Aquitalea magnusonii: one gene and its partner. The protein of the gene in region 2 interacts with the protein of the main gene of each other region in a pairwise test. Links are inferred from orthologs where the notes say so. Each region holds a gene or a part of one and is shown on either strand. Other genes may lie near its edges.

Region 1 (15,713 bases), 1.9 Mb from region 2 along the record:
GGCATTGCCGGCAGCGGCTGCCTTGACGGCGGGCCTTACCGGTTCGGTGGTGATCACCGACAGATTGCTGCCGCGGTTGGGGATGTCGAGAATCCCGATGCCGTAGGCCGCGGCCAGATAATTGAACAGATGTTCCGGTGGCACCTTGAGCAAACGGGTGATGAGTTTGAGATTGACCGGCGTGCGGGTCAGGAAGGCGGTAATGCGCATGGCCTCCGGAATGGGGGCCAGCCGGGTCAGATTGGGCCAGAAACGCAGGCGGAGCGGTGTGTCGGCGCTGATGCCGCGCATCAGCCGGCCCTGACAGGTCCAGATGGCGAGTTGCCAGGCCAGGGTTTGCGGGCGGATTTCCTGATTCACCGCAGCCAGGGTTTCGTTGGCATAGGCGTGCTGGTCCACTTCGTGGTTGGGGGCGGCACACAGCGCTTGCAGACTGTCCAGCGGTTGCAGCAGCAGGGCCTTGTCCTGTGCTGGCAACAACACCAGTACCGGCACCTCTCTTACCCGTACCACGGCGGCACTGCGCTGACGCAGCAGTCGCGCCACCATGCCAAACAGGCCGGCATGCGGATCAAAACGGGAAAAGCTGATCTTGCCGGGCTCGGCCGGGCTGGTTGCGGCAGGCGGTTCTGCACGAGGAGCGGCACTGCGCGTGGGCGGCAGCATGCTGCGCACCACATCCGGATCGTCAGGCTTGGCTGCCGGGCTGTCGGCTGGTGTGTCCGTATCCGGCAAATCCATCAACTGGGGCAGATCGGATGCTGGTGCCGGTGCCGCATTCTGCTGCCGTGCCGCGGTGGCGGCGCGGTGTGCCTCTTGCGACTGGGTGATGACTTCGGACAGCGTCGGTGCCACGCTGGCCACATAGGCAGCAGCCTCGCTGATGGCGGCAGTGGCTGCCGGTGCGGCTGGCACGGCCTGTGTAATGGCCGCGCTGGGCTGCGGCTGTACCGAGGACATGGCCGGCATGGCCATTGCTGCGCGTGGGCGGTAGTCCTTGCTCAGCAGTTCGCGCATTTGCGGAAACAGGGTTTCAATCCGCACCGGCTTGCGCAGTACGGCTGCCGGTGCCTCCCCCGGCGGGGTGGTGGTGACGATCAGGGCCGGCAGGTGCGGGTGTGCGGCACGGAAGGTGTGCCAGGCATTCCAGCCTTCCACACTGTCCACATCCACAATGGCCAGGTCCGGAGCATGACCGGGCGCTTCATCCAGCAACTGGTATTGCTGGTGGGAATGGTGCATGCGGAACGCCATGCGGAAAACCGACAGCTTGCGGGGGTCCATGCCCACCGGCAGCACGGTGACGAGTTGAGGCTGTGGGGCGTTGCTAAGCATCATGGTCTGGTTTCTCAGGCCGCAAGACGTTGCTGGTTGTGACGTTGCTGCATGGATTGCACGAAACGGCTGAGCATGGCGGTAATCTCATCCGGCGGGCTGGCCAGCCGTTCGCGAATCTGTCGGGTCAGCCAGGTGAAGCGGGCCAGATCGCCCAGGTGTTCGTACAGTTTGAGCAGGGGCGGGTAAAGCTCGGCCAGGGTTGGATTGCTCAGAATGGCGGTTTCCAGGGTCTGGATGGCCATGTCGATCTGGCCGAATTCGATGAATTGCTCTGCCTCGGACAATGCATCGTTCAAGGGGGAAGCGGCTTGCTCCGCATGTTTCACCGTCACCAACTGCAGCCGGGTTGCCGGCTGGCTGATGGGGGCGATATAACCGAATTGGCGGCCGATTTCTTCCAGCGCCAGCCGGTCCGGCTGGTTTTCCAGCGCCAGCAGAACCGGATGCTCTCCCAAATGGCAACCCAGGCGGAACAGTTGTTGTTTCAGGTTGTGGCCGGCATTGCCGATGCCGACATGAAACTGCCACAGATAGCGGCAGAACAGCGACAGTTTGCGGGTCATGTAACAGGCACGCAGGGTATCGATCAGCCGTGACAGCGACACGCCTTCCTGACTGGCCATATCTTGCAGTGCCGGCAGCGCGGCGGCGGGTTCGTGACAGGCCAGCAGGATGCTGGCCTGACGCGGCAGGGGCAGCATGCTGGTAATCAGGGTGATCTCCCGAGGGCTCAGCGGTGCCAGTTCTGCACGGCCTTCCACCAGCGGCACGCGCGGCAGGTGGGCGGCCAGTTGCACTGCTTCGGTGGCGGATACGCTGGCCTGTCCCGGAGTTTGCACCACGGCGCGCAGCAGCATTTCCTCGTGGCTGACGGCTGGCAACTGGTCGCCCAGTTGCTGGTTGACTTCCTCGATGCCCAAGCCCAGCCGGCTTTCGGCCAAGACGCGCAGCGACAGGTTTTGCGGGTCCTCCTGCAGGCCGAGGAAAACCGCATCGGTCAGTTGCTGGCGATCCAGCAGGCTGCGGTCGTGCAGTCGCTCCAGCATATCGCTGTAGTCGTCTATCCAGCGCAGGGTCAGATACAGCTCGGACAGGCGCTTGAGCTGGCTGGGGGCATGGATGGAGCTGCCATCCACATAGCTGCGCAAGGCGATGGCTGCCTGTTCCAGATAGCCAAATTCCAGGAATACCTCGATTTCAGCCAGGGCATCCAGATCGTCCACTTCGTAGGACAGCGTCTGTTCGTCGGCATCGTCCGCGTCTTCTTCCAGGCTGGCATCCGCTGCGGACTCTGGCATCGCGTCGGCTATGTGCGCCATTTGCGGATCGGCCTGGCTGGCCGGCGGGTGCCGGATTACCGCTTCAGGCAATAGGTGTGGCTGCTGCGCGCTGTTGTCGCCAGCCGGTTCGGCCTGGCGGCGCAGCAGGGTGATCAGCAAGGTGACGATCAGCAACAGCACAACGGCACTGGCGGCCATGGCTTCCGGTGATGCGCTCAACTGGCTGAGCAGGGTGGTGATGGTGTCCATGGGGCAGGTGGCTCAGTCCAGCGTGAAGTCGGCAGCGGTGATCAGGTCGGTGCCGCATTCCAGGGTTTCAAACCAGTCAAGGAAGCGTGTCACCATTTCCTTGCCCTTGAACGAGCCGCCATGCTGCGGCACGATCCATTCCACATCCAGTTGGCGAATCATCTGCACCCACAGCCGACAGGCCTTGTTATTGGTCATGTAGCGCTTGTGGAAACCCAGCATGTGGCTGTCGATCAGGTGGGCATCAAAGTCCGCCACCGGCTTGCCGGCTTCGTGGCCATCCATCAGCGAGGCGCCGATGTCGCCGGAAAACAGGATTTTGCTGAGCGGGTCGTACACCTGGAAAAAACCCACGGTGTGCAGGTAATGCGCCGGGATGATCTTGAGGGTGGATTGGCCCAGGGTGATGTCCATGCCCCGCGGCGGGATGGGAATCAGCCGGCCTTCGGTAGCACCGCGGATGCAAAAGTGCGGCAAGAAGCGCACCCATTCCTGGGCAATGATGATCTGCGCATCGGTAATCAGCAGCCAGCCATTGGCCGAGGCGATGATGTCCGGGTCCTGGTGCGAGGCAAAGATATAACGCGTGTGCGAGGGCAGGAAGTAGTCGGCCAGCTCGGCAATCAGGTGCTTGTAGGTGAGGTTGCCACCGGGATCGAGCAGCATGCCATCTCCCTTGTCGATGATGGCGAACTGATTGGACTGGATGCCTTCACCCTGTACCAGTTCGGTAAAGGCGACACATTTGTGATTGCCGTCATCATAAAGCACCAGAGCCATGGCTGTTCCTTGCGTAATGATTGCCGCCAGTGTACGGATTGCAGCGGCAAATCTGCTGACAGAATCAAACTCGGCAAGCGTATGCTTCCCGCTGTCATGAAGACTTATGAGAAGCTGTGTATTATTTTCGTTTGGCTCTAAATCGTTTTGATGTGAGTCAAGGATGACAGCAATGCAGCATGAATAGGCTTTTGGAATATAAGAAGATACTGCAAGTAAATCTGCATTTGTTTTCAGTGGGTTTGCGTCAACACTGCCCTTGGCCGTGCAATGCCTATTCAACTGGCGTGACGGCGGCAGGCTGTTTTAGCGTGCGCGCTGGGTGCGCATGGCCTCGGTAATGGCCTGAATGATGCGGGGGGCGGTGGCGGGGTTGGCGGCCAGATACAGCGGGTCGCCTTGCGGCAGGCTGAACACGGCCTCGAATTGCTGCTCCGGGACTTTCAACCTGGCCAGTTGGCTGCGTAGCTGGTCCGGATCGGCAATCAGTAACTGGACGGCACCGCTTTGCAGCAGCCGCGGACACTCCTGCTGGCTGTTGGTGGTGATGTAGTGGCTGCCGGCGCTGAAGCCGGACTGGATCAGGAACTCTTCCTGCACGTCATGATTGCCCACGCATACCTTGCAGCAGCTTTTCACCTGCTCCAGCGATTGCGGGGCAATGCCGGTTTCGCCATGCAGGCGATAAAACACCCTTTGCATGTGGCCGATCTGGCCCAGCCACAGGAACTGGCTTTCTCGGGTGTCGGTACGGGCAATCGAATAAATCAGCGTGTTGGGGCGGGTGGCTGCCATGCGGTAAGCCCTGGCCCAGGGCAGCACCTGGAAATCCGCCTTCAGGCCGGCCCGCGCCAGGATGTCCTTCACCAGGCGCGTGTTGCGGCCGGACAGATTGCCCTGGCCATCCACGCTACTGAGCCAGGCTGCGTTTTCCGTGACCACCAGGAGCCGCCCATCTGCCATCACCGGCTGCGTCAGCAGCAGCGACAGCAACAGCCCCGCAGCGGCGTGGTGCAGGCAGGACAGGACATGGGGGATGATTGACATGGTGGGGCTCCGGCAATCACATCAGGAATGAATACACTATAAACAACAAAAGCCGCAGGGTTGCCCCTGCGGCTTGCATGCAGCGGCAGTCTCTTTACAGCTTGCCCTCCAGCCAGGCCGGCAGGCTTGCCAGCGCTGCGGCCAGGTTTTCGGGCTGCGTACCGCCAGCCTGGGCCATGTCCGGACGGCCACCGCCCTTGCCACCCACTTGCAGGGCCACCTGATTCACCAGCTCACCAGCCTTGACCTTGCCGGTCAGGTCCTTGGAAACACGGGCAATCAGGCTCACCTTGCCGTCGGCGACGCAGGCCAGCAGCGCCAGGCCGCTTTCCAGCTTGTCCATCAGCTTGTCGCTCATGTCGCGCAAGGTGGCGGCATCGATGTCGTCGATCTTGCTGATCAGGCAGGACACCCCCTTGATGGCTTGTTGCTGGCTGGAGAGCAACTGGTCAAGCTGACCCAGCGCCAGTTGGCCCTTCAACTGCTGAGCCTGTTTCTGCGCGGCCTTCAGTTCGGCCTGCAGTTTTTCCAGCTTGGACAGCAGTTCGCCCGGCTGTGCCTGGGCGATGGCAGCGGCGGCTTTCAGTTCGCCATCCTGTGCCTGTACCAGGGCCAGCGCACCTTCGCCGGTGACGGCTTCGATACGGCGTACGCCAGCAGCCACGCCGGTTTCGGCGATGATCTTGAACAGGCCGATGTCACCAGTGCGCTGCACGTGGGTACCGCCGCACAGCTCGGTGGAGAAATCGCCCATCTTCAGCACGCGCACGGTGTCGCCATACTTTTCGCCAAACAGCGCAATGGCACCGGCCTTGATGGCGTCGTCGTAGGACATGTGGCCAACGCTGACTTCCACGTTGTGGATCACCACGCGGTTGACGATGCGCTCCACTTCGGCCAGTTGCTCGGCGGAAACCGGTTCGTTGTGGGCGAAGTCGAAGCGGGCGCGTTCCGGGTTCACCAGCGAACCCTTCTGCGCCACGTGTTCACCCAGCACATGGCGCAGGGCGGCATGCAGCAGGTGGGTGGCGGAGTGGTTACGCGCGGTGGCGGCACGCTTGTGCAGGTCGATGGTGGCGGTGACGCTGTCGCCCACCTTCAGGCTGCCACGGGCCAGACGGCCCTTGTGACCGAATACCGCAGCCTGCACCTTCTGGGTGTCGGCCACGTCGAACAGCGCAGCCACGCCGCCCTGGGCGGAGATTTCACCCACATCGCCCACCTGACCGCCGCCTTCGGCGTAGAAGGCGGTATTGTCCAGCACCACGATGCCTTCGTCGCCGGCTTCCAACTGCTGTACGGCTTCATTGCCCTTGTACAGCGCCAGAACCTTGGCATCCACGCTGCTGGATTCGTAGCCGTTGAATACGGTGTCGGCACCGCTGTAATCGACATTGCCGGCCATCTTGAAGGACGAAGCGGCACGGGCGCGTTCGCGCTGGGCTTCCATGGCCTTGTCAAAACCGTCCTGATCCACTTCCACTTCGCGTTCGCGGCAGATGTCGGCGGTCAGGTCCAGCGGGAAGCCGAAGGTGTCGTACAGCTTGAAGGCGGTTTCGCCATCCAGCACCTTGCTGTTGGCCGCCAGTGCGGTTTCCAGCAGCGCCATGCCCTTGTCCAGGGTTTCGGCAAAACGCAGTTCTTCCTGACGCAGGGTGTCTTCGATCTCGGCCTGCTTCTGACGCAGTTCCGGGTAGGCCTGGCCCATTTCCTCGGCCAGATCAGCCACCAGCTTGTGGAAGAACAGACCCTTCTGGCCCAGCTTGTAACCGTGGCGGATGGCGCGACGGATGATGCGACGCAGCACGTAACCACGGCCATCATTGGACGGCAGCACGCCATCGGCAATCAGGAAGGAACAGGCGCGGATGTGGTCGGCAATCACCTTGAGCGACGGCACGTCCATGCTGAAGGGCACGCCGGTTTCACGCGCAGCGGCTTTGAGCAGGTTCTGGAACAGGTCGATCTCGTAGTTGGCGTGTACGTGTTGCAGCACCGCCGAGATACGTTCCAGGCCCATGCCGGTATCCACCGACGGCTTGGGCAGCGGGTTCATCGCACCGGATTCGTCACGGTTGAACTGCATGAACACGTTGTTCCAGATTTCGATGAAGCGGTCACCGTCTTCTTCCGGGCTTCCCGGCGGGCCGCCCCAGATGTGTTCGCCGTGATCGTAGAAAATTTCGGTACACGGGCCGCAGGGGCCGGTGTCACCCATTTGCCAGAAGTTGTCCGAAGCGTAGGGTGCGCCCTTGTTGTCGCCAATGCGGACAATTTTTTCTGCCGGAACGCCGATTTCCTTGTTCCAGATGTCAAAGGCTTCGTCGTCGGTGGCGTACACCGTCACCATCAGCTTTTCCTTCGGCAGTGCCAGCCATTGCTCGCCGGTGAGGAATTCCCAGGCAAAGTGGATGGCGTCGCGCTTGAAGTAATCACCGAAGCTGAAGTTGCCCAGCATTTCGAAGAAGGTATGGTGACGTGCGGTGTAGCCCACGTTTTCCAGGTCGTTGTGCTTGCCGCCGGCGCGCACGCATTTCTGGCTGGTGGTGGCGCGGGTGTAGGGGCGCTTGTCAAAGCCGAGGAACACGTCCTTGAACTGGTTCATGCCGGCATTGGTAAACAGCAGGGTGGGGTCTTCCCACGGTACCAGCGAGCTGGAGGCTACGACCTGGTGGCCTTTGGAGGCAAAGAAATCCAGGAACTTCTGGCGAATTTCGGAGGTTTTCATGTCGGTTTCGTCAAGATTGAATACAGTGGTGGCGGCGTGGGACAGTGTCTTGCGGCCATTACGGTCATGCGCGATTGTGTCAAGCCACGGCAAGGCTGGCAAGGGTCATGGCGTGGCAGCGCACGCCGGGCCTGCGTGGAGCCGATAACAAAACCCCCCGCTTAAGCCTTGTGCCGCCTTGCCGTACTTCATCTGCTGTCTGCGGCGGCGCGCCTGGGGCCGGGTTCTCTGCGCGGTTTTGTCAGCGGCGGTTAGTCCTCGTCAGCCCAGGGGAAGTCGTCTTCGTCACGGCCTGCCATCACCTGGCGGATGACGCCCATGCCAAAGCCGCGTGCCGCCAGAAAACGCATTTGTTTTGCCCTTTCCTGCGGCGTGCTGGCCACGCTGCCAAACTTCTTTTCCCATTGCTGCCGGGCCAGGGCCAGGTCGTCGCGGTCTGCCAGGGCATCGGCAATGTCTTCCTGAGCAACACCGCGCTGGCGCATTTCCTGCTGCAGACGCCGGCTGCCATATTTCTGGCCCTTGACGTCGGCAAACTGCCGGGCAAAGCGGCTGTCGGACTGCCAGTTGCGCTCGGCCAGCTCATCCAGCAGGGCTGAGAGTTGTTCCGCACTTTCGGCAAACGGCGCGAGCCGCCGCTCCAGTTCCCGCCGCGTGTATTCGCGGCGGGACAGGAGATCGACGGCTCGCGCCTTCAGGCTTTTTTCCATCGGCACGCCGACTGCTTAGACGTCCAGTACGTCGTCAGCCATGTCTTCGGCGTCGTTTTCGGTGATTTCCACCTTGATGCCGACGGCTTCGCGGATCTTGGCTTCGATTTCCTTGGCGATGGCCGGGTTGGACTTCAGCCATTCACGGGTGTTGTCCTTGCCCTGGCCGATCTTCTGGCCGTTGTAGGCATACCAGGCACCGGATTTTTCAATGAAGCCGTGCTTGACGCCCAGCTCGATGATTTCACCTTCGCGGCTGATGCCTTCACCGTACAGGATGTCGAAATCGGCCTGGCGGAACGGCGGCGATACCTTGTTCTTCACCACCTTGACGCGGGTTTCGTTACCGATCACCTCGTCAGCCTTCTTGATGCCGCCAACGCGGCGGATGTCCAGGCGTACCGAAGCGTAGAACTTCAGCGCATTACCGCCGGTGGTGGTTTCTGGGTTGCCGAACATCACGCCGATCTTCATGCGGATCTGGTTGATGAAGATCACCAGGGTATTGGTGCGCTTGATGTTGGCGGTCAGCTTGCGCAGCGCCTGGCTCATCAGGCGGGCTTGCAGGCCGACGTGGCTGTCGCCCATTTCGCCTTCGATTTCAGCCTTGGGTACCAGCGCGGCCACCGAGTCGATCACGATGACGTCAACACCGCTGGAGCGTACCAGCATGTCGCAGATTTCCAGTGCCTGCTCGCCGGTGTCCGGCTGGGAAATCAGCAAGTCTTCCACGTTCACGCCCAGCTTCTGGGCGTAGATCGGGTCCAGCGCGTTTTCCGCGTCGATGTAGGCGCAGGTGCCGCCCAGCTTCTGGGCTTCGGCCACGGCCTGCAGACACAGGGTGGTTTTACCGGAGGATTCCGGGCCGTAGATTTCCACGACACGACCGCGCGGCAGGCCGCCGACACCCAGTGCCAGGTCCAGGCCCAGCGAACCGGTGGATACCACTTGCAGGTTTTCGTTGATCTGGTTGTCGCTCATCCGCATGATCGAACCCTTGCCGAACTGCTTTTCGATCTGGGCAAGGGCTGCCGCCAATGCGCGGCTCTTGTCTTCTGACGCCATGCTGTCTCCAATTGCGTGTAGTGGAATCGATAGATGGGGGATTATCGCACAAAGCCAAGAGCCGACAAATGCGAATGGCAGCTTGAAATGACACCAATACACGCAACATGGTATTGATGGAGAGGCTGGCCGGAATCGTCTGGTCGGGTAAAATGAGAGCATGATGAACGAGCGCGCACAACGACTGCTGAAAACGCTGATCGAACGCTATATTGCCGATGGTCAGCCGGTGGGATCAAAAACCCTGTCCATGCTGTCCGGCATGGAACTGTCATCTGCTTCCATCCGTAACATCCTGGCCGACCTGGAAGGCATGGGGCTGATTGCCTCGCCGCATACCTCCGCCGGGCGCGTGCCGACGGCCAAGGGCTATCGCCTGTTTGTCGACCACCTGCTCACCATCCAGCCGCTGGAAGAACTGGCGATGCGCGAGCTGGAAAGCAGCCTGCAGCCGGACAGCCCGCAGCGCATTGCACAGGCGGCATCCACCTTGCTGTCCGATCTCACCCACTTTGCCGGGGTGGTGGTGACGCCGCAGCGCTCTGACGTGGCCTTCCGCCAGATCGAATTCCTGCGCCTGTCCGAGCGGCGCATCCTGATGATTCTGGTGACGCTGGATGGTGATGTGCAAAACCATTTGCTGACCACCGAACGCGATTACAGCCCGAGCGAACTGGTGGAGGCGGGCAACTTTATCAGCCAGCACTACGCCGGGCAGGGCATCAGTGCCATTGCCAGCCGCGTGGCGGTGGAACTGCGCGAGCTGCAGGGCAATATCACCGAACTGATGGCGGCTGCGGTGCGTTTTGGCCAGAGTTCGCTGGGCAGTCCCAATGATGCGGTGGTGATTGCCGGTGGTATGAATCTGCTGAATGTGCGCGATTTGTCCGAAGACTTGTCGCGGCTGCGCGAACTGTTTGCCACTTTCGAGCGCAAGACCGAGCTGTTGAAACTGCTTAACCAGGGCCAGGATGCGCAGGGTGTGAACATTTTCATTGGGGAGGAGTCTGGCGTGATGACGCTGGATGAATGCTCGGTGGTGACCGCGCCCTACAGCATCAACGGCATGGTGGTGGGTACCTTGGGTGTGGTCGGCCCCACCCGCATGGCCTACGAACGGGTGATTCCCATTGTGGACATCACTGCGCGGCTGGTGTCCAGCGCGCTCTCTTATTAAGCCGTCCGCCGGACGGTAGCATACGGAATACCTGATGAAACGATTGTTGATGGCGGCTGCCCTTGCTGGCGGCATGATCTCCTCCCTGGCGCAAGCCGATGCCGCACTGCTGGCGCGGCCCGATGTGCAGCGCTATATCGATGAGCAGGTAGCCAGCGGCGTATTCAACCGCCCCGAATTGGAAGCCGTGTTTGCCAATGTGGAACTCAAGCCCAACATCATTGCCATTCTGGACAAGCCGGCCACCTCGCGGCCCTGGTATCAGTTTCGCGGCAGCTTTTACAACGAGCGCCTGCTGAAAAACGGCGTGGCCTTCTGGCAGCAGCATGCCGCCACCTTGCAGCGCGCCGAGCAGGTGTATGGCGTGCCGCCGGAAATGGTGGTGGCCATTCTGGGCATTGAAACCAATTACGGCCGCAATACCGGCAGCTTCCGCCTGGCCGACGCGCTGACCACCATCGCCTTCAACTACCCGCGCCGCGCCGAATACTTCCGCGGCGAGCTGACCGAATTCCTCAAGTTGTCCAAGGAAGAGGGCATCGACCCGCTGACGCTCAAAGGCTCTTACGCCGGGGCGATGGGTCTGCCGCAATTCATGCCGTCCAGCTTCCGCAAATGGGCGGTGGATTTTGACGGCAGCGGCCACCGCGATATCTGGAATAACGTCGACGATGCCATCGGCAGCGTGGCGCATTACTTCCAGCTGCAAGGCTGGCGCCATGGTGACGACATCATCATTCCGGCAGCAGTGCAGCCGGGGGTGGATGTCAGCGGCCTGGTGGCCGACAAGTTCAACCTGCATCTGACGGTGGGTGAACTCAAGGCGCGCGGCATCCTGCCGCAGGCCCAGGTGGCGGACAACGTACAGGCCGTGCTGGTGCCGCTGGAAACCGCGCCGGGGGTGACGGAATACTGGCTGGGGCTGAATAATTTCTACGTGATCACCCGCTATAACAAGAGCACTCTGTATGCCAAGGTGGCGCAGGAGCTGGCTGGCGAGCTGCGCCTGCGTTACCTGAATGCCCAGGCCCTGCAATCCGCCCAGCCTGCCGCCGCCCAGCCCGAAGCGTCGACCCCGGCCCTGTAAGGCCAACCAGGCTGGCGGGTGCTCCTGTCAAAAGGAGTCGCCTTGCCGGCCGATTGCCATTAAAATCCGCCCCCATGAGCTATCAAGTCCTTGCCCGCAAGTGGCGTCCCAAGCGCTTTGCCGACCTGGTCGGCCAGGAGCACGTGGTGCGCGCCCTCTCCAATGCCCTGAAAGAAGAGCGGCTGCATCACGCCTATCTGCTGACCGGCACCCGCGGGGTGGGCAAGACCACCATCGCACGCATTCTGGCCAAGAGCCTGAACTGTGAGACCGGCACCACCGCCGAGCCTTGCGGTGAATGTTCTGCCTGTCGCCAGATCGACGCAGGCCGCTTTGTCGACCTGCTGGAAATCGACGCCGCTTCCAATACCGGCATCGACAATATCCGCGAAGTGCTGGAAAACGCGCAGTACGCGCCCACCTCCGGCCGCTTCAAGGTGTACATCATCGACGAAGTGCACATGCTGTCCAAGAGTGCCTTCAATGCCATGCTCAAGACGCTGGAAGAGCCGCCGGCCCACGTCAAGTTCATCCTGGCCACTACCGATCCGCAAAAAGTGCCGGTCACGGTGCTGTCGCGCTGCCTGCAGTTTTCGCTGCGCAATATGACGCCACAACAGGTGGCAGGCCATCTGGCCCATGTGCTGCAAGTGGAAAACGTGCCGCATGAAAGCGCCGCGCTGGCGCTGCTGGGCCGTGCCGCTGCCGGTTCCATGCGCGATGCGCTGTCGCTGCTGGATCAGGCCATTGCCTATGGCATGGGTGACGTCCGCGAAGACGGCGTGCGCGCCATGCTGGGCGCGGTGGACCGTCGCTACCTGTTTGTGTTGCTGGATGCGCTGGCATCCGGTGATGGCCCGCGCCTGATGGCCGAAGCCGAACAATTGGCCCAGCGTGGCATCGGCTTTGACAGTGTGCTGGCCGAAATGGCCGTGCTATTGCAGCAACTGGCCATGGCACAGACCGTGCCCACGGCGATTGCCGACGACGAACCGGAGCGCGAGGCATTGTTTGCGCTGGCCAGCCTGATTGCGCCGCAAGACGTGCAGCTGTACTACCAGATTGCCATTCATGGCCGCAAGGATCTGGCGCTGGCCCCGGACGAGCATGCCGGTTTCAGCATGACGCTGTTGCGCATGCTGGCCTTCCATCCACTCAATACCCCGGCTGATAGTGTGGCTGCGCCGCGCAGCAGCGGGCTTGCTGCAGCCGGCCATCGTCCAGTTCCGGCGGCTCCGGCAGCATCGCCAGCCGCCACGGCAGCCGAGCCGGCGGGGGATGGTTCCGCCGCTGCCCGCGCCTTGCTGGCGGGCCTGGCCAATCGCAAACCGGCCAGCCGTCCGGCCGAGCAGCAGGCTTCCCCGGCGGCCGACGCCGACCCGGAGCCTGCGCCACGGCCTGAGCCTGTCGCACCGCCACAAGCGCCGGTGGAGGCGGTTGCCAAGCCGCCAGTAGCGCCGCTTGTCGTGCAGACCGCCGCTGCATCCGCTCCGGCGGAAGAGACGCCTGAAGCTGAAGATCAGGCCAGTGAGCAAGACAGCGAACTGGAAACCGCTGCGCCTTGGGATGAGGGCGACGAAGACGATGCCTTGCCTGCCTATGCGATGGCCGAAGAGGCCGAGCTGGCGGAAACGGTGGCCTATCAGTTTGATGGTGACTGGAGTGCGCTGGTGGGCTTGCTGGGTACCCGTCTGGGTGCCGCCCGCATGCTGGCACACAATGCCGTACTGAAAAACTGGAGCCAGTCGCGACTGGAACTGGCCGTACCGGACAGCTTCCGTCACATGGCCACCCGCGACTATCAGGAAAAACTCAAGGCTGCGCTGACCGAGCAATTCGGTCAGCCGGTCGAACTGGTGGTGACAATCGAGGAACTGGGGCTGGAAACACCGGCCATGCAGGGTGCCCGTCATCGTCAGGAACAACTGGCCCAGGCCCGACAATGCCTGGAAAACGATCCGGTCATCCAGCAACTGGTGCGCGAAATGGGCGCCACGCTGGTGGCGGAAACGATTCAACCTTTGCAGGAGTTGTGACATGTTCGGTAAAAACGGTATCGCTGGTCTGATGAAGCAAGCCCAGCAAATGCAGGAAAACATGAAGAAGGCCCAGGAAGAACTGGCCACCGTGGAAGTGGAAGGCCAGTCCGGTGCCGGTCTGGTGAAAATCGTCATGACATGTGCGCACGATGTGAAGCGCGTGTCCATCGACGACAGCCTGCTGGACGATGCCAAGGAAGACAAGGAAATGCTGGAAGACCTGATTGCCGCCGCCGTCAACGACGCGGTACGCAAGGTGGAAGCCACTTCCCAGGAAAAAATGTCCGGCTTTACCAACGGCCTGAACTTGCCGGCCGGCATGAAACTGCCGTTCTAAGACCCGCTCACAAAACCCCCGATTCTGCGTTGCGCCGACTTGCCGTACTCACTGTACTGTCTGCGTCGGCGCGCCTTGACTCGGGTGCTCTACGAGCTTTTGTTAGCGGCTCCAAGCCCCTTGCAACTGGCGGGGCCCGCCAATGATTGACAGCCTGTGGGAGTGGGAGCCGGCATGGAGCAGGTATTGCAGGGGCGTTGTCTGTGCGGGGCGGTGCGCTATCAATGCCATGGCCGCCCCTTGAGCGTGACTTACTGTTACTGCAAGACCTGCCAGCAGGCCAGCGGCGCACCGGTGTACCTGGGAGCGCTGTACCCCGCCGGTGCCGTGCGCTGGCAAGGCAGCACCACCGCTTACCGCTCCTCGGCGCTGGGTCTGCGGCATTTTTGCGGGCAGTGCGGTTCCACCCTGTTTTATGAATGCACCGATGGCAGTGGGCGGGTGGAAATCACCGTTCCCACGCTGGAAACGCCAGCGGTATTGCGGCCTGACTGTCATGAATGGACGTCCAGTGCCATTCCCTGGTTTCACCTGGACGATGACCTGCCGCGTTACCCGCAGGGCGCGCCGGACGACTGATGCCTTGCCTGTTCCCCTTTGCCAAACCCGTATTCCGGATTGCCGATGAAAAACCCACCCGCGCTTGAACAACTGATTGCTGCCCTGAAAGTGCTGCCCGGTGTCGGCCCCAAAACCGCCCAGCGCATGGCTTTCCATTTGCTGCAACGGGACAAGACCGGGGCGGACAAGCTGGCACGGGCGCTGGATCGGGCGCTGAACCATCTCACCCATTGCGAACGCTGCAATACCTTCAGCGAAACCCCGCTGTGCAGCATCTGTGCCGACCCGGAGCGCAGGCCAGACCAGCTGTGCGTGGTGGAAATGCCGGCCGACCTGATGACGCTGGAGCAGGCCAAATGCTATCAGGGCCTGTATTTCGTGCTGATGGGGCGTATTTCGCCGCTGGACAATATCGGCCCCAAGGAAGTGAATCTGGACAAGCTGATGGTGCGGGCGCTGGACGAGGTGGTGGAGGAGGTGGTGATTGCCACCAATTTTACTGCCGAGGGCGAAGTCACCGCCCACATGATTGCCGAGCTGCTCAAGGGCCGCGGCCCCAAGGTGTCGCGCATTGCGCGCGGACTGCCGGTGGGCGGCGAGCTGGAATATGTCGACCTGAGCACACTGGCGCAGGCGGTGTACGAACGCAAATCGCTGACCGCCCAGTCCGACCCGTCCACGCCGCCGGGCTGAGCGTCAGGGCGGGCGCTGTCACTCCATGGCTTGCCGCAGCAGTGCGCCTAACAGGGCAACGCCCTCGCGCTGGTGTAGCGGGTCGAAAAAGCTGAAGTTCAGCCGCAAGGCATTGGCCGCTACCGGGTGCGGGTAGAACAGCGTGGCCGGCGCATAATGTATGCCCTGTTCGATGGCCAGCGGCAGCAAGGCCGCACAGTCCAGCCCTTCGGGCAACACCACCCACTGGAAATAGCCGCCCTCGGCGCGCAGCAAGCGGCTGCCCGCCGGAAAACTCTCCATGATTTGCTGCACCATGGCATCGCGCCGCTGCCGCAGGCTGGCGCGCAGCCGGGTCAGCATGTCGCCGTGCTGGCCGGTGGCCAGCAGCCGTGCCAGCGCCATCTGGCTGGGCAGGGGGGTGCCCAGCGAGCTGCACAGCTTCAGTCCGCGCACGGTATCGCTCAGTCGCCCGGCAGCAATCCAGCCTACCCGATAGCCCGGTGCCAGCGATTTGCTGAAGGAAGAACAGTGCAACACCGTACCGCTGCGATCAAAAGCCTTGAGCGGGCTGGCCCCCTGCTTGCCGAAGTACAGTTCGCGGTAGGTGTCGTCCTCGATGATGCATACCCGGTATTGCTCG
Region 2 (15,805 bases):
CGGGTTTACCTGTACGACACGGCTCGCAAGCAATTTGTGCTCAACGATGAATTATCAACGCTGACCGAAGAAAACCTGGGCCTGTTCCAGGTGGATGCCAAGCGCAAGCGACTGCGTACCTTTGCCAAGAGCGGCTGCTGTTACCACGAAACCACCGATTACCAGTTCGACGCCCGCCACCATTTGCAGGCCGTGGAGCGGCTGATCGAGGACGCGCAGGACCCGGCAGGCAAAGAGGTGCGCGTCACCCGCGAAACCCTGGTCAATGGCCGCTGGAAAACATCGACCCGGCGCTATGCGCTGGACGCCTACTATCATCAATGAATCCGACGGCCCCAGCTGGCCGCCCCCAACTCTGGAGAGCAGCATGCGTATCCTGTTCATCGCCGACCCGCTGGAACAGTTCAAGATTTACAAGGACACCACCTTCGCCATGATGGAAGAGGCGGCGCGCCGCGGCCATGCCATCAGCTATGCCCAGGCGCACCAGCTGTCAGTGGAAGGCGGCCGTCTGCTGGTGGATGCCCGAGGCCTTACCGTCACCGATGAGCGCAAGGGAGACCACCCGGCCTGGTACAAGCTGGATGATGTGCATCGCCAGCCGCTGACCGCCTTCAATGCGGTGGTGATGCGCAAGGACCCGCCGTTCGACATGGAATACCTGTACGCCTCCCAGCTGTTCACGCTGGCCGAAGCGCAGGGCGTCAAGGTATTCACCAGCGGTCAGGCCCTGCGGGACTTTAACGAAAAGCTGGCCATCCTGAACTTCCCGGAACTGACCGCGCCCACCATGATCACCGGTGAAACCCCGCGCCTGAAAGCCTTTATCCGCCAGCATCTGGATGTGATTCTCAAGCCGCTGGACAGCATGGGTGGCGACAGCATTTTCCGGGTGACCCCGAACGACCCCAACCTGTCGGTGATTCTGGAAACCATCACCCTGCGCGGCAAGCGCACCATCATGGCCCAGCGTTACATCCCGGAAATCCGCGATGGCGACAAGCGCGTGCTGGTGATTGACGGCGTGCCGGTGGACTACTGCCTGGCACGCATTCCGGCCGCCGGTGAAACCCGTGGCAACCTGGCAGCCGGTGGTCGTGGCGAAGCCCGCCCGCTCAGTGCCCGTGACCGCGAAATTGCCGAAGCGGTGGGTCCGGAGCTGAAAAAGCGCGGCATCCTGCTGGCCGGTCTGGATGTGATCGGCAATTACCTGACCGAAGTGAATGTCACCAGCCCCACCTGCTTCCGCGAAATCATGGATCAGACCGGCCTGAACGTTGCCGGCCTGTACATCGACGCACTGGAACGTGCCACCGCACATTAAGCCTTGCCATCAGCCTGTCATCTGCCGGCGGCACCATCGCCGCTGGCCGTCCGGCAAGTCAGGCTTGCTGCACTGCAGGGCAGGGCTTAACATGCCGCTCGCCAGATTGGCACCACCCGGCTGACACTGCGCAATCACAGGACCCGACATGAGCAAGCATGAGGAAAGCCCGTTCAAGGGCAAGACCGGCATTCGCCGATTGATCAACGCCTTTGGCTATTCGCTGGACGGCATCAAGGCGGCCTTCCGCCATGAAGATGCCTTCCGCCAACTGGCCTTGCTGGCCATCATCCTCATTCCCACCGCCCTGTTCATCGTGCCGGCCAGCCCGCTGGCCCGTGCGCTGCTGGTGGCCAGTTCGCTGGCGACCCTGGTGATCGAACTGCTCAATTCCGCCATCGAGGCAGCAGTGGACCACACTTCTCTGGAGCGCCACCCGCTGGCCAAGCGTGCCAAGGACATGGGCAGCGCGGCCCAGTTGCTCGGCCTGATCAATCTGGCCGCCATGTGGTCGCTGGTGTTGTTCGGCCACTAGGCTGCCAGCAAACGGCGTGACAGCAGTTGCAAGCCAATGGCCGTGGCGGCAGCCAGCAAGAACGCCAGATTGCCGTCCATCTGCGGTAGCAAGAGCCACAAGGCCAGACAAAAGCCGGCAAAGCCAAGCCGACCCAGCAGCATGCCGCGCAACAATGCCTGCGTTGCCGCCACGCCTTGTGTCCGCTGGGTTGCCACCGCCATCACCACCGCCAGCAGCGGGAAAACAGCCAGCATTCCACTCCAGCGCGCCCCCAGATGGCTGGCGGCCAGGCTGACCAGCAAGGTCAGTACGGTGGCTGCCAGCATTCGCAAGCCCAGGGTTTCATTCACCGCAGCCACCACGCCTGACAGGGCCGGGCGGGGCAGGCAGACGCTGTTGATCAGCACCGCCAGCAGTGCCATGGTGACGGCGGCGGGGAGTGTCAGGGTCAGGCTTTGCAGCAGACAGGCGGCCAGCAGCCAGCCGCACAGCGCAAATATCAGCGTCAGCGGCCAGGCAAAGCGGGCAGCCAGGCGGGCATAGATCAGGTTGAACAATTCGGAGGCGGCAATGGCGGCAATGGCCTGCAGCGCGGCACTGGCAGCAAACGCCGGGCCATGTTCCCGCATCAGCAGCCACAGGATGGGCCCGGCCACCACCGGCAGGCCGGCCATCCAGCCCGCTCGGTGTGGGCCCCAATAGCGTGCCACCAGGGCCAGCAGGAAGAGAAAGGCAGGAACCAGCGTCAGTTTCAGTAACAGCATGCGGTGGGGTCGGCCGGATAATCCGATAGCATAACATGCGCTGGCATGCTCAGGCCGTCAGTAGCTGTCGCCAGTCCGCCTTCTGTGTATGCTGGGGCCTTCCCCATCAAGCTGGAGGAAAACGCATGCTGTCACCTGCCGAATCCGGCGTGGAAGAGCTGGTGCTCAATCTGGTGCTATGGCTGAAACTGGCGGTGGAGGCTAGCGGTGCCGTGGTGATTGGCATCGGCGTACTGGTGGCCGGGGTGCGCTACCTGCAACGCTGCCTTGAGCCGGGCATGGCGCAATTCAATGCAGTGCGGCTGAGTTTTGCCCGCTTTCTGGCACTGGCGCTGGAATTGCAACTGGCGGCCGATATCCTGTCCACCGCCGTGGCACCCAGTTGGGACCAGATCGGCAAGCTGGCTGCCATTGCCGTATTGCGTACCGCGCTCAACTTTTTTCTGGGCAAGGAAATCCGCGAAACCGAGCAGGAAGACAAGTCCGGCACCAACCGTGGCTGACACCATGGTGTAGCGCCGCGGCGGCAAGGCGCGGCGACGCTAATCGGACAAGGCTGTGGATGGTTGTTCGCGCGGTCAGGCGTCGGTCCTGACCGGCTGGCGCCGGTAAAGATAACCGGGGTAAACGCGGATGCAGCCGCTATCGTCTTCTACCTTGCCATATTCGCCGACCAGTTCCCAACGGGCGCCATCTGCCTGCAAAACGCGGTAAACCGGGCTGCCAGCCTGGTAAAACATCAGTTCGTTGCCGTGGAAATGGTCCAGCGGCAAGAGCGGATGCTGACTGGGCAGCACCAGCAGCATGGCGGCGGTACGCTCATCCATGTCGGCCAGTTGCTCCCGGTCGGCCACCACCATGCCGCAGAATGCCAGCAGGAAGGCAATGGGAAGCATCAGCCAATGGCCGCTGGCCAGGCCAAACAGAGTCAGTACCGATGCACCGGTAAAAAAGAAGCTGCTATGTGTTTTCATGATGTGTGCTTTGCCGGGGGTGGCCCGTAAAACGACGAACGCCGCCTGTCATGGCGGCGGCGTATGGTTCGGAAACGATGTGGCCCGTCGCAAGAGCCCTCAGACTGTTTAGCTGTTTACGGTTTAGCCTGATTTCTGAATTATATGGCGACTTTTCTGAACTTGATTAATAAAATCAGTGCATTGCCAATGCTGTTGGCGTAGCGCCGCTGCTTGCATGGTTTGGCTGCCATGGCCAAAAAAACAACGCCACCCGAAGGTGGCGTTGTGTCATACCGACTGCAGGCCGCAGTTTACTCTTCTGCCGGCTTGGCTTCCGGCGGGGCAATCACCTCGCTGTAGCCGCATTCCTTCTGCGGGCAGACTTTCTCGGTACCACGACGCTTGGTGGTCTTGATGGTGAGAATCGGCCAGTTGCACTTGGGGCAGGGCTCGGCCACCGGCGGGTTCCAGATGGCGTACTTGCACTTGGGGTAGGTATTGCAGCTGTAGAACAGCTTGCCGTAGCGGCTCTTGCGCTCGATCAGGTGGCCGGACTTGCACTCCGGGCATTCCACGCCGGTGTCACGCGGTTTTTCCAGCGGTTCGATGTGCTTGCACTTGGGGTAGTTGGCGCAGCCGATGAACTTGCCGTAACGACCCTTCTTGATGTGCAGCGCACCGCCACAGTCCGGGCAGACCCGGTCTTCGATCACCGTCGGGGCTTCGGCTTCTTCTGCCGCCTGCTCGGCGGTTTCACCGATATTGCGGGTGTAGTCGCAGTCCGGATAACCGGTGCAGGCAATGAAGCGGCCACGCTTGCCAAACTTGATCGACAAGGGCTTGCTGCATTTGGGGCAGGCTTCGTCCAGGCTTTCGGTGGTGACTTCGGCGCGGGAAATGCTTTCCTTTTCGGCAATCTGCTTGGAAAAGCCCTTCCAGAAACTGTCCATCACCGGCACCCACTCGCGCTGGCCGCTGGCAATGTCATCCAACTGGTTTTCCAGCTTGGCGGTGAAGTTGTAGTCCACGTACTGGCTGAAATGTTCAGTCAGGAACTTGTTGACGATGTCGCCGGTATCGGTGGGCAAGAAGCGCTTCTTGTCCAGGATCACGTATTCACGGTCTTTCAGCGTGGAGATGATGCTGGCGTAGGTGGACGGACGGCCGATGCCGAATTCTTCCAGTGCCTTCACCAGACTGGCTTCGGAGAAGCGCGGCGGCGGCTGGGTGAAGTGCTGTTCACCGTACAGCTTGTCCACCGGCAGGCTGTCGCCTTCTTCCAGCAGCGGCAGCTTGGCGTTGTCCTCGTCCTCGGCATCGTCCACGTCTTCTTCGTACACGGCCAGGAAGCCGGCAAAGGTCTGTACCTGACCGCTGGCGCGGAAGATGCCTTCGCCTACGGTGATGTCCACGCTGGTGGTGTCAAACTTGGCCGGAGCCATCTGGCAGGCCAGGGTACGCTTCCACACCATGTCGTACAGCTTGAACTGGTCGGTGGTGAGGAAGGGTTTGACCGATTCCGGCGTGCGCAGGATAGAGGTCGGGCGGATGGCCTCGTGCGCTTCCTGTGCGTTCTTGGACTTGTTCTTGTAGGCGACCGGGTTTTTCGGCAGGAAGTCGTTGTTGAAGGTGTCGCCGATATAAGTACGGATTTCTTCAACGGCTTCGTTGGCCAGTGCCACCGAGTCGGTACGCATATAGGTGATCAGACCCACCGTGCCCTGGCCGATGTCGATACCTTCATACAGCTGCTGCGCGGTACGCATGGTGCGGTCGGTGGTCATGCCCAGCTTGCGCACGGCTTCCTGTTGCAGCGTGGAGGTGGTGAAGGGCGCGGCGGGGCTGCGCGACTTCTTTTTCTTCTCGATGCTGGTGACGGTGGCCGGCTGGTTTTGCAGGCGGGCCAGAATGTCGGCGTGTTCGGCATCACCGGGAATGTCGAACTGATCCAGTTTTTTGCCGGCAAGCTGGGTCAGCTTGGCGGAAAACTTGGTACGGCCCTTGTGGCTGTCCAGATGCACCGACCAGTATTCCTGCTGCACAAAGGCCTTGATCTCGTTTTCGCGTTCGCAGATCAGGCGCAGCGCCGGGCTTTGTACCCGCCCTGCCGACAGGCCGCGGCGGATTTTTTTCCACAGCAGCGGCGACAGGTTGAAACCCACCAGATAGTCCAGCGCCCGGCGTGCCTGCTGGGCATCCACCAGGTCCTGTGCCACTTCGCGCGGGTTGCCGATGGCTTCCAGTACCGCGTTCTTGGTGATTTCGTGGAACACCACGCGCTGGGCGGTCTTGTCCTTCAGCAGTTTCTTGCTGTTGAGGATTTGCACCAGGTGCCAGGAAATGGCTTCGCCTTCGCGGTCCGGGTCAGTTGCCAGGTAGACATGGTCGACTTCGGCCACGGCCTTGACGATGGCATCAACGTGTTTGCTGTTGCGGGCGATCAGCTGGTATTTCATGGCGAAGCCCTTTTCAGGGTCTACCGCACCGTTTTTGGGTACCAGATCGCGCACGTGACCGTAGGAGGCCAGGACTTCAAAGTCCGGTCCCAGGTATTTCTTCAGCGTTTTTGCCTTGGATGGCGACTCAACGATCAAGAGGCTGGAGGGCATGTTTTCGTTTCAGTGTGTACCGGAAACATCCGGCTGATAGCGGTTCTATCTATCAAATAAAGCAAGAGCGCAAATAAAACAAGAGCGCATTTGGCGCTCTTGTCAAAATTCCCTGCCGTTATCATCAGGCGAGGCGGGATGGTAAGCCCGTACCGCCAGCGCTGACAAGTCATTGCATGGTTGGTTCGCCGTGAATGGCGTCCAGCAGTTCTTCCCCCAAGAGGATGGGCAGTTCCGCTTTTTGTGCCCACAACACCATCAGCGCCACCAGCTTGGCTGAGCCAACATTGATGTCATCGTCCGGCAGCTCGCACAGGCGGTCGATTACCATTTCACGTTGCGATGGCGAGAGTGCGCCGTGATCTTCCAGAAACTGGATCAGGCCGCGCACTTCGGTGGGCAGGCGTTCCAGTTCGACATCGGCGTAGATGCGCATGCCGGAGGCATCGTCAGCGCTGGCATACAGGCCGTCCACCATATTGGCGACATTGTCCAGCCAGTCCAGCGCGTCGTTGATTTCCTCGTCCTCGAAGCCGGCGGCCTCGAGCTGGCGCATCAGGGAGCCGCGGTCGCCAAAGGCGTCCGGGTCACGGTACTGCTCGAACAAATAAGTGAGAACGTCAAACATCAGGTCTTCTTCAAATGGGCTGCCACATGATCCGGTCCGGGTCAGACCAGCCGCTGGACCTGCCCACCGGGCAAGCTGGCGAGCTTGCCGGCAAGCTCCAGCTCGAGCAGCATCGCGTAAAGCTCCCCCTGCGTCAACCCGAGTTGCAATGCAAGCGTCTCGCTGCTCACCGGATCAAAGCCCATCTGCGACAAAACCGGGTGCTCCGCCGCCTGCTCATCTGCTGTGTTGCGTGGTGCTGGCGGGGTGGTCACTGCCGGGCGGCCAATCTCTTCCAGCACATCGTCCACCGTTTCGATCAGCCGGGCACCTTCCTTCAGCAGCCGATGGCAGCCCCGCGCCTGCGGATTATGGATGGAGCCGGGAACGGCCATCACTTCGCGGCCATATTCACCGGAGAGCCTGGCGGTAATCAGCGAGCCGGAATTGATATTGGCCTCCACCACCAGGCAGCCGCGCGACAAGCCGGCAATGATGCGGTTGCGGCGTGGAAAGTGGCTGGCCAGCGGTCCTGCTCCCAGCGGGAATTCAGACAGGATCAGGCCGGCACTGCCGATGTGATGGGCCAGTTCACGGTTGCTGGCCGGGTAGACGCGGTCGATGCCGGTGCCGATAACGGCAATGGTGGAGCCGGCTTCCTGCAAGGCACCGCGATGGGAAGCGGCGTCGATGCCGCTGGCCAGGCCGCTGACAATGGTGTAGCCCACGGCGGATAGGCGACGGGAAAACTCCTCGGCAATCTGCTTGCCCGGTGGCGTGGCACTGCGGCTGCCCACCATGGCCAGCATGGGGCGTTGCAGCAGTGCGCGCTGGCCACGGGCAAACAACAGCGGGGGCGGCGAGGCGGTTTCGGCCAGTGCTTGCGGATAGTCGTCGTCCTGCAGGCTAAGCAGGGTGCAGTCAGGCTGGCTTGCCCAGGTCAGCGCCGCTTCCACCGCCGGGCCAGCCAGTTGCTCACGCAGGGCAAGCGCCGCCTCCTGGCCAATGATGGGGGTGGTCTGGGCAGTGCTGGCGGCAACGGCGTGGCTGGCTGATCCGAAGCGGGCAATCAGTTTGAGAAAACCGGCCGGACCGATGCCAGGGGTCAGTGCCAGCAGCAGCCAGTCTGCCGTGGACTGGCTCATTCGCCTTCCGGCGGGGCGACCACATCCCCGACACTGACGGCATCGGTGCTGTCCAGCACCAGGGCGTACGACACCTTGTCAAAGACGCGGTAGACAAAAATCTTGCCCACAGTCTGCCCCGGCAGCAGCACCTGTTTTTTCTGGCCGTCGGCGGTTATCACGGTAATTGGCTTGCCATGCTTGAACAGGCTGAATACATCGCCGGGTTCCACCTGCTCACGCTTGCCCCGGTTGATTACCACGTTGGAATACTGTGCCGCGCCATCCACCCCGTCATACACGGAGATGATCTGACCCTGGATATTGCCGTCCGGGCTGTGCGGTACGTAGCTGACAAACTGGTCTTTCGGGGCCTTGATCAATCTGTCTCCAACCAGAATCTCGCTGGCAACCCGCGTGATGCGCATGGTCTGGATTTCATCGCCCATTTTGTCCAGTTGGGCATCTCCGCCGTACAGCACTTCAAAACCCAGGTTTTCCTTGGTGTCGGGGTCGATCAGCGGCTTGCTGGCGCGATATATCTGCCAGTTGCCCGCGGTACTCACGCCATTGGCAAACACGCGATCGCCGGTGCCAAACGCCAGGCGCTCTTCCGGGCCAGCCACCAGGCGTGGCGAGGTGGCAAACTCTTCTTCGTTGACCACCAGTGGACGGTAGAGGAAGGGTTCGATGGCTCTGGCAGGAATGCTGGCAATAGCTTTGTCGATATCGGACATGCGTACCTGAGGTGACAGGCGCACATCGCCCTGACCGGATTTTTCCAAGGTCAGGCGCGGCTGGCCGTTCACGTAGGTGAGTACCAGCACGTCACCGGGATAGATCCAGTGGGGGTTCTTGATCTCGCTTTTGTTCATCTGCCACAGTCGGGGCCATTTCCATGGGCTCTTGAGATAACGGCCGGAAATTCCCCACAGCGTGTCGCCCTTGACTACGGTATAGCGCGCCGGCGCGTCGGGCTTGATGGTCAGCGTATCGGAAAAAGCCGGGAGAGCCAGTCCCAGAGCCAGAGCAAGCGATATAATACTTTTACGCATGAAAAGTGCCCCAATATTTGAGTGTAATGAGCGCCCGCGAGCGCTCCTTTGACAAACGAGCATGCGTCAGACACGTCATATTATCGACGTGCTGATGGCATTACGACAACTTGGAGCAAGAAAACCGATGGCGCTGCTGAACATTTTGCATTATCCGGATGCGCGTCTGCATACCGTGGCCACGCCGGTCGAGACCTTTGACGCAGCCCTGCAAACCCAGATCGACAACATGTTTGAAACCATGTACGAAGCCAAGGGCATCGGTCTGGCCGCCACGCAGGTGGACTACCACAAACGCCTTGTGGTGATGGATATTTCCGAGGATCACAACGAACGCCGTGTCTTCATCAACCCGGTCATCATCGAAAAAGAAGGTGAAACCGTGTATGAGGAGGGCTGCCTGTCCGTGCCCGGCATTTACGATAAAGTCACCCGCGCCGAGCGGGTCAAGGTGCGCGCCCAGGATGCCACCGGTGCCGAATATGAACTGGAAGCCGACGGCTTGCTGGCCATTTGCATCCAGCATGAAATCGATCACCTGGACGGCAAGGTGTTTGTCGAGTACCTGTCCGAGCTTAAGCAGGGCCGTATCCGCACCAAGCTGAAAAAACGCGAAAAACAGAATATGTGATCAGGGCACCAGCCTGCGCAGGCAGGCTGTGGTGCATGTGAAAAGGACAGGCCCGCCCTGTCTTTTCTTCTTGCGGACTTACGATGAAACTGATTTTTGCCGGTACGCCGGAATTTGCCGCAGCAGCGCTGCGCAGCTTGTTGGCTGCCGGCCACGAGATAGCCCTGGTGCTGACCCAGCCGGATCGTCCGGCCGGACGCGGCATGAAACTCAAACCCAGCCCGGTGAAGGCCGTGGCGCTGGAACATGGCCTGCGCGTGGAACAGCCGTTGTCGCTGAAAACGGAAGAAGCCCAGACCATGCTGCGCGATATCGGGGCCGAACTGATGGTAGTGGCCGCCTATGGCCTGCTGCTGCCCAAGGCGGTGCTGGACATTCCGCCGCGCGGCTGTCTGAACATCCATGCCTCCTTGCTGCCTCGCTGGCGCGGCGCTGCGCCCATCCAGCGAGCCATCCTGGCCGGTGATAAGGAAACCGGCATCACCATCATGCAGATGGATGTGGGGCTGGATACCGGTGCCATGCTGTCGGTGCATCCGGTGGCCATTGCCAAGGACGATACCGCCGCCAGCCTGCACGACAAGCTGGCCGCATGCGGTGCCGAGGCCATTGTCAGTACCCTGGCCGGTGTGGATGGACTGCAGGCGCAGGCGCAGCCAGAGGAGGGTGTCACTTATGCCCACAAGCTGACCAAGGCCGAGGCCGAAGTGGACTGGAGCTTGCCGGCAACAGATATCGCGCGGGCCATCCGCGCCTACAATCCGGCTCCCGGTGCCTTTACCCGGCTGGAGGGTGAGCCGCTGAAGCTATGGTTTGCCCACGCCATCGCCGGCCAGGCCGCCCCAGGGGTGGTGCTACGTGCCGATGCCGAGGGCGTGGTGGTGGGTAGTGGTGACGGGCTGGTGGTGCTCAGCCAGCTACAGGCAGCAGGCGGCAAACGGCTTAGTGCGCGCGATTTTGCCGCCGGTCGTGCCGCGCTGGTGGGAACCCGCTTGGGTTAGTAAGCGTCTGTATAGGTCACAGCAAAAGGAGGGTGGTGTGAACAATATGTTCAAGACAGCCATGCTGATGGCTGGGTTTGTGGCGTTTCTCGGCGTGATAGGTGCGCTGATCGGGGGCAAGAGCGGTCTGTTGCTGGCCTTGCTGTTTGCCGGCGGGATGAATCTGTTCGCCTACTGGAATTCCGACCAGATGGTGTTGCGCATGTACAACGCGCAGGAAGTCGATGCCCGCTCCGCCCCCGAGTTTTACGGCATGGTGGCTGAGCTGGCGCAGCGTGCCGGCCTGCCCATGCCGCGGGTCTACGTCATTCATGAAGACCAGCCCAATGCCTTTGCCACCGGGCGTGACCCGGAACACGCCGCCGTCGCCGCCACCAGCGGCATCATGCGCATGCTGGACTACCGCGAACTGCGCGGGGTGATGGCGCACGAGCTGGCCCATGTGCGGCATCGTGACACCCTGATTTCCACCATCAGCGCCACCATGGCCGGTGCGGTGTCGGCGCTGGCCAACTTTGCCATGTTCTTTGGCGGGCGCGACGAGAGCGGCCGCCCGGTCAATCCGCTGGCCGGTATTTTGCTGGCCATCCTGGCACCGTTGGCCGCCAGCCTGATCCAGATGGCGATTTCCCGCGCGCGCGAGTTTGAAGCAGACCGCGGCGGCGCGGAGATCTCTGGCGACCCGCTGGCATTGGCCAGCGCCTTGCAGAAGATCGAGTACTACGCACAAGGCATTGCCATGCCGACTGCACAGGCGCATCCGGAAACCGCCCAGATGATGATCATCAACCCGCTGGCCGGGCTGGATGTGGGCGAGCTGTTCCGTACCCACCCGCACACCGAGGAGCGCATTGCCCGCTTGCATGCTATAGCGCGCGGCGTGGGCTGAACGTATCATGCGCATCTGAACGAACACACGGGCCGGTACCGCCAGGCGGATACCGGCCGTTTTCATACGGCGAGAGCACAGTCCTCGCCGTTTGCCATTTCAAGGTTTTGACATGCATCGCATACAGCAACTGGCCGCCGAAGTGCTGGGCCAGGTGGAATCCGGTCGCACCCTGACCGAGGCGCTGGCCAAGGCCCAGCAGCAGGCGGGTGATATGACACCGCAGGCGCGCGCCGCCCTGCAGGACATCAGCTACGGCAGCTTGCGGCAATTGGCGCGTCTGCGCTTCTGGCTGCGCCGGCTGGTTCCCAAGGCCTTGCCGGAGCCGCAGTTGGAGCGCGTGCTGCTGGTGGCCCTCTATCAGCTGGTGTATACCCGTGCTGCCGACTACGCCATCGTCAACGAGGCAGTCAAGCTTGCCGAACGGCTGGCCCGCGGCAAGTTCAAGGCCCTGGTCAATGGTGTGCTGCGCAACTTTTTGCGTCAGCGCGAGGAAATGCTGCGCCTGGCCGACAAGGATCTGGAAGCCGCTATCAGTCATCCGCGCTGGTGGGTGAAAGCCATCCAGCAGGCCTACCCGCAAGAGTGGTCGTCCATCCTGGAATGGAATAACAGCCATCCGCCGATGACGCTGCGCGTCAACGCCCGCAAGAGCACGGTGGCCGCCTATCTGGCACAACTGGAAGCGCTGGGCATGGGGGCAACAGCACTGGATGACGCCAGCGGCATCCTGCTGGACAAACCGGTGAATGTGCGCGAACTGCCCGGGTTTGCCGATGGCGTGGTGTCGGTGCAGGACTGGGGCGCGCAGCAGGCCGCCCATCTGCTCGACCTGCACGCCGGACAACGTGTGCTGGATGCCTGCGCCGCGCCAGGTGGCAAAACATGTCATATGCTGGAATTGGCAGATGTGGAGATGACCGCGCTGGATATCGACCCGCAGCGACTGCAACGGGTGGCAGAGAATCTGCAGCGCGGTGGCTTGCAGGCCAGTTTGTTCGCCGCCGATGCCGGGCAGGCGGCTGACTGGTGGGATGGCCAGCCCTTCGATCGCATTCTGGCCGATGTGCCTTGTTCGGCCTCCGGTGTGGTGCGTCGCCATCCGGACATCAAATGGCTGCGCCGCCCCGGTGACTTTGCCGTGCTGGCACAGCAACAGGCGCAGATGGTTGATACGCTATGGGGGCTACTCGCGCCGGGCGGGAAAATGCTATACGCTACGTGCTCGATTTTTCCCGAAGAAAACCAGCAGCAGTTGGCTGCATTCCTGGCGCGTCATGCCGATGCCGAATGCCTGAATCAGCAACAACTGTTGCCCTGTGAGCGTCATGACGGTTTCTATTACGCGCTGCTTGCGAAGCATTAGCCTGGTGTTATGGCTACTGGTCTGTGCCGTTGCTACGGCGCAGGCCGATGGCATTCTGGCGCGCCGTGCCGATGCAGAGCTGACGCAGGATGGCCAGCTCTCGCTCAGTACCCGTTTCCAGACCAAGCTTTCCAGCAGCCTGAATGACGCCCTCGCTCAGGGTGTCACCTTGACCTTCCGGCTGGAGTTCGAACTGACCCGCCCGCGCAGCACCGCCTATTACCTCAATCTCAAAGAGTGGTTCGAGCCACACGCCAGCCTGACCTTCAAACTGTCTTATCAGTCCTTGACCAGCCGTTATCGGGTCACCATCGGCAGTTTTTCAAATTATTACCGTTCCCTGGCCGAGGCCATGGGGGCGCTGGGTTCGATTCAGGACTGGCGTGTCCTGCAAAGCGGTGCGCTGGACCCGCGCAGTCCGGGTGGCGTGGCTGGCCGGGTGCGGCTGGTGCTGGACATCAGTGAATTGCCCAAGCCCTTCCAGCTCAATGCCCTGGGCTCGGGTGAGTGGAGTCTGTCTTCCAACTGGACAGCCATCAACATGAAAGACGCAAGCTGATGCGCTACGCCGCCATCGCCCTGGCGACGTTCGGAGCCATCATGCTCTATCTGCTGGCGGTGGCAACCGGCAATGCCTCCAAGCTGGCCGAGTACTACTGGTGGGTGTTTGGCCTGAACAGTCTGTTGCTGCTTGGCCTGCTGGGCATGGTGGTGCGGCAATTGCTGCGGCTGCGCCAACGGGTCAAAGGCCGGGTGTTTGGTGCCAAGCTTACCCAGCGGCTGGTGATGATGTTTGCCGTGGTGGCGCTGGTGCCTGGGGCCCTGGTGTTTACCATCTCGGCGCAGTTCCTGACCCGCAGTATTGAAAGCTGGTTTGACGTGCGGGTTGAATCCGCGCTGGACCGGGGGCTGGAGCTGGGCAAGGGCGCACTCAACTACGTGCTGGATGATGTAGCCCGCAAGAGCCGGGTGGTGCTGGATGATATCGATGGCCTGCCCAGCATCATGCTGCCCTCACGGCTGGAGCGTCTGCGTGAACAACTGGGGCTGCGCGAAGTCGCCATCTTCAACAAGACCGGCCAGTTGCTCAACTTTGCCAGTAGCAATGCCCGGCAGCTACCGCTCCCGCCGCCCAGGGACAGTCTGCGCGGCCTCAAGCTGCGTCAGGGCAGCAAATCGATTGAAAATGATGCCGGCGGGCTGGCCTTGCGCGTCTTGCTGTCATACCGCACGCCCGAAGGCGAGTGGCGGGTATTGCAGGTGGTGCAGGCCGCGCCGCAATCCATCGCGCGCGACGCCGAACAGATCGAGACCGCCCGTTCCGAATACCACCAGTTGCTGTTATCGCGTGACGGACTGAAAACCTTCTACATGCTCACCCTGGCGCTGGCCTGTCTGTTGGCGCTTACCTCGGCACTGGCATTTGCAATGTTCTTGTCCGAGCGGCTGTCGGCCCCGCTGTCCGAGCTGGCAGCCGGCACCCGCGCCGTGGCACAGGGCGACTTCTCCAAGCGCCATCCGGTATACCGCCGTGACGAACTGGGCATGCTCACCACCTTGTTCAACCGCATGACCCAGCAACTGGAAGAGGCGCGCCAGACCGCCAATCAGACGCAGCAGGCGCTGGAAAGCGGCAAGCTTTACCTGGAAAGCATCCTGGCCAACCTCTCGGCCGGTGTCATCGCCCTGGATGACGGCTGGCAGTTGCGTGCTGCCAATACCAGCGCGGGTCGCATCCTGGGGGTGGACTTCTCTGAACTGGTACCCTACCCGGTGGCGCAGTGGTCCACGCGGGTGCCGGCACTCATCCCGCTGGTGGACACCATGCTGCAACACGGGGAAAACAAACTGGAAGAAGAATGGCAAACCCAGCTCGATTACATGACCGGGCAGGGTGCGCGCAGCCTGCTGGTACGCGGTGCCCGCTTGCCGGAACGCTCCGGAAGCGGTTATGTTGTGGTGTTCGATGATATTACCGAACTGGGGCGGGCGCAGCGGGATGCCGCCTGGGGCGAGGTGGCCAAGCGGCTGGCACATGAAATCCGCAATCCGCTTACCCCCATCCAGTTATCGGCCGAGCGTCTGGCCATGAAGCTGACCGCCAAGCTGGAGGGGGCGGATGCCGATATGCTCAAACGCTCGACGGACACCATCATCAAGCAGGTGGCCGCGCTGAAGAACATGGTGGATGCCTTCCGCGATTATGCGCGGGCACCACGTATCAAACTCAGTGAACTTGATCTCAATCAGGTAGTACGTGAGGTCAGTACGCTGTACGAATCCAATCCGGCTGTTAAGATTGAGCTGGAAGACAGGCCGCTGATGATCATGGGGGATGCCGCATTGCTGCGGCAGGTATTGCATAACCTGATGCAGAATGCACAGGATGCGGTCCTTGACGTTGACATCCCGATGATTCACATTAGCAGCCGACAAGAAGGAAGAAACGCGACCGTCTGCGTACAGGACAATGGTTCCGGCTTTCCGCCGGAGCTCCTGCCACGCGCGTTCGAGCCCTATGTGACCAGCAAGCCCAAGGGCACGGGGCTGGGACTGGCGGTGGTGAAGAAAATAGCGGAGGAACACCATGGTCAGGTCACATTGGGGAATGGCGAGCAGCAAGGCGCGCGAATTCTTCTCACCCTGCCATTGCTGGAGGCCTAATGCGTAGCAGCGATATATTGATTGTTGATGACGAGATCGGAATTCGTGAACTGCTCTCGGAGATCCTGCAGGATGAGGGATACACGGTTGCCCTGGCGGAAAATGCCGAGGTAGCCAGGCAGTTGCGTAACCAGACGCGTCCCGCACTGGTGCTGCTGGACATCTGGATGCCTGACTGCGACGGGGTTACCCTGCTCAAGGAATGGGCCAAGTCCGGCCAACTGAACATGCCGGTGGTGATGATGTCCGGCCATGCCAGCATCGATACTGCGGTGGAGGCCACCCGTATTGGTGCCTT

Evidence for each region.
Region 1: the proteins of dprA (region 2) and recA interact in binary tests that used the Bacillus subtilis proteins (3 or more experiments, as listed by UniProt). The link is inferred for Aquitalea magnusonii from one-to-one orthologs.

The regions. Positions count from the first base shown.
Region 1 is NZ_AP018823.1:2,744,292-2,760,004, reverse strand. What follows is about bases 7,173-10,079. They hold recA (recombinase RecA), read right to left. Parts: upstream 9,198-10,079; coding sequence 8,148-9,197; downstream 7,173-8,147. Other genes in these bases: hrcA (heat-inducible transcriptional repressor HrcA), read left to right, coding at 9,358-10,079; recX (recombination regulator RecX), read right to left, coding at 7,674-8,132; alaS (alanine--tRNA ligase), read right to left, coding at 7,173-7,422. Outside these bases: DLM_RS13065 (hypothetical protein), read right to left, coding at 1-1,338; DLM_RS13060 (hypothetical protein), read right to left, coding at 1,350-2,867; DLM_RS13055 (MBL fold metallo-hydrolase), read right to left, coding at 2,880-3,647; DLM_RS13050 (substrate-binding periplasmic protein), read right to left, coding at 3,954-4,694; more of alaS, read right to left, coding at 4,789-7,172; more of hrcA, read left to right, coding at 10,080-10,374; mltB (lytic murein transglycosylase B), read left to right, coding at 10,409-11,461; dnaX (DNA polymerase III subunit gamma/tau), read left to right, coding at 11,536-13,497; DLM_RS13015 (YbaB/EbfC family nucleoid-associated protein), read left to right, coding at 13,499-13,837; DLM_RS13010 (GFA family protein), read left to right, coding at 14,012-14,416; recombination mediator RecR, read left to right, coding at 14,462-15,091; DLM_RS13000 (PLP-dependent aminotransferase family protein), read right to left, coding at 15,110-15,713. UniProt on the Bacillus subtilis protein: Multifunctional protein involved in homologous recombination, DNA repair and competence.
Region 2 is NZ_AP018823.1:4,600,258-4,616,062, forward strand. What follows is about bases 5,882-8,880. They hold dprA (DNA-processing protein DprA), read right to left. Parts: upstream 7,923-8,880; coding sequence 6,840-7,922; downstream 5,882-6,839. Other genes in these bases: topA (type I DNA topoisomerase), read right to left, coding at 5,882-6,170; DLM_RS21620 (DUF494 family protein), read right to left, coding at 6,340-6,798; DLM_RS21630 (LysM peptidoglycan-binding domain-containing protein), read right to left, coding at 7,919-8,880. Also shown: DLM_RS21585 (lysozyme inhibitor LprI family protein), read left to right, coding at 1-324; gshB (glutathione synthase), read left to right, coding at 368-1,324; DLM_RS21595 (diacylglycerol kinase), read left to right, coding at 1,473-1,859; DLM_RS21600 (hypothetical protein), read right to left, coding at 1,856-2,605; DLM_RS21605 (DUF1622 domain-containing protein), read left to right, coding at 2,731-3,108; DLM_RS21610 (hypothetical protein), read right to left, coding at 3,184-3,579; more of topA, read right to left, coding at 3,873-5,881; more of DLM_RS21630, read right to left, coding at 8,881-8,956; def (peptide deformylase), read left to right, coding at 9,084-9,587; fmt (methionyl-tRNA formyltransferase), read left to right, coding at 9,671-10,588; zinc metalloprotease HtpX, read left to right, coding at 10,635-11,477; 16S rRNA (cytosine(967)-C(5))-methyltransferase RsmB, read left to right, coding at 11,590-12,843; DLM_RS21655 (DUF4390 domain-containing protein), read left to right, coding at 12,848-13,402; DLM_RS21660 (sensor histidine kinase), read left to right, coding at 13,351-15,507; DLM_RS21665 (sigma-54-dependent transcriptional regulator), read left to right, coding at 15,507-15,805. UniProt on the Bacillus subtilis protein: Protein that helps load RecA onto ssDNA during transformation. Binds cooperatively to circular ssDNA, is able to bridge different segments of DNA. Favors the loading of RecA onto SsbA- or SsbB-coated ssDNA and formation of RecA-DNA filaments.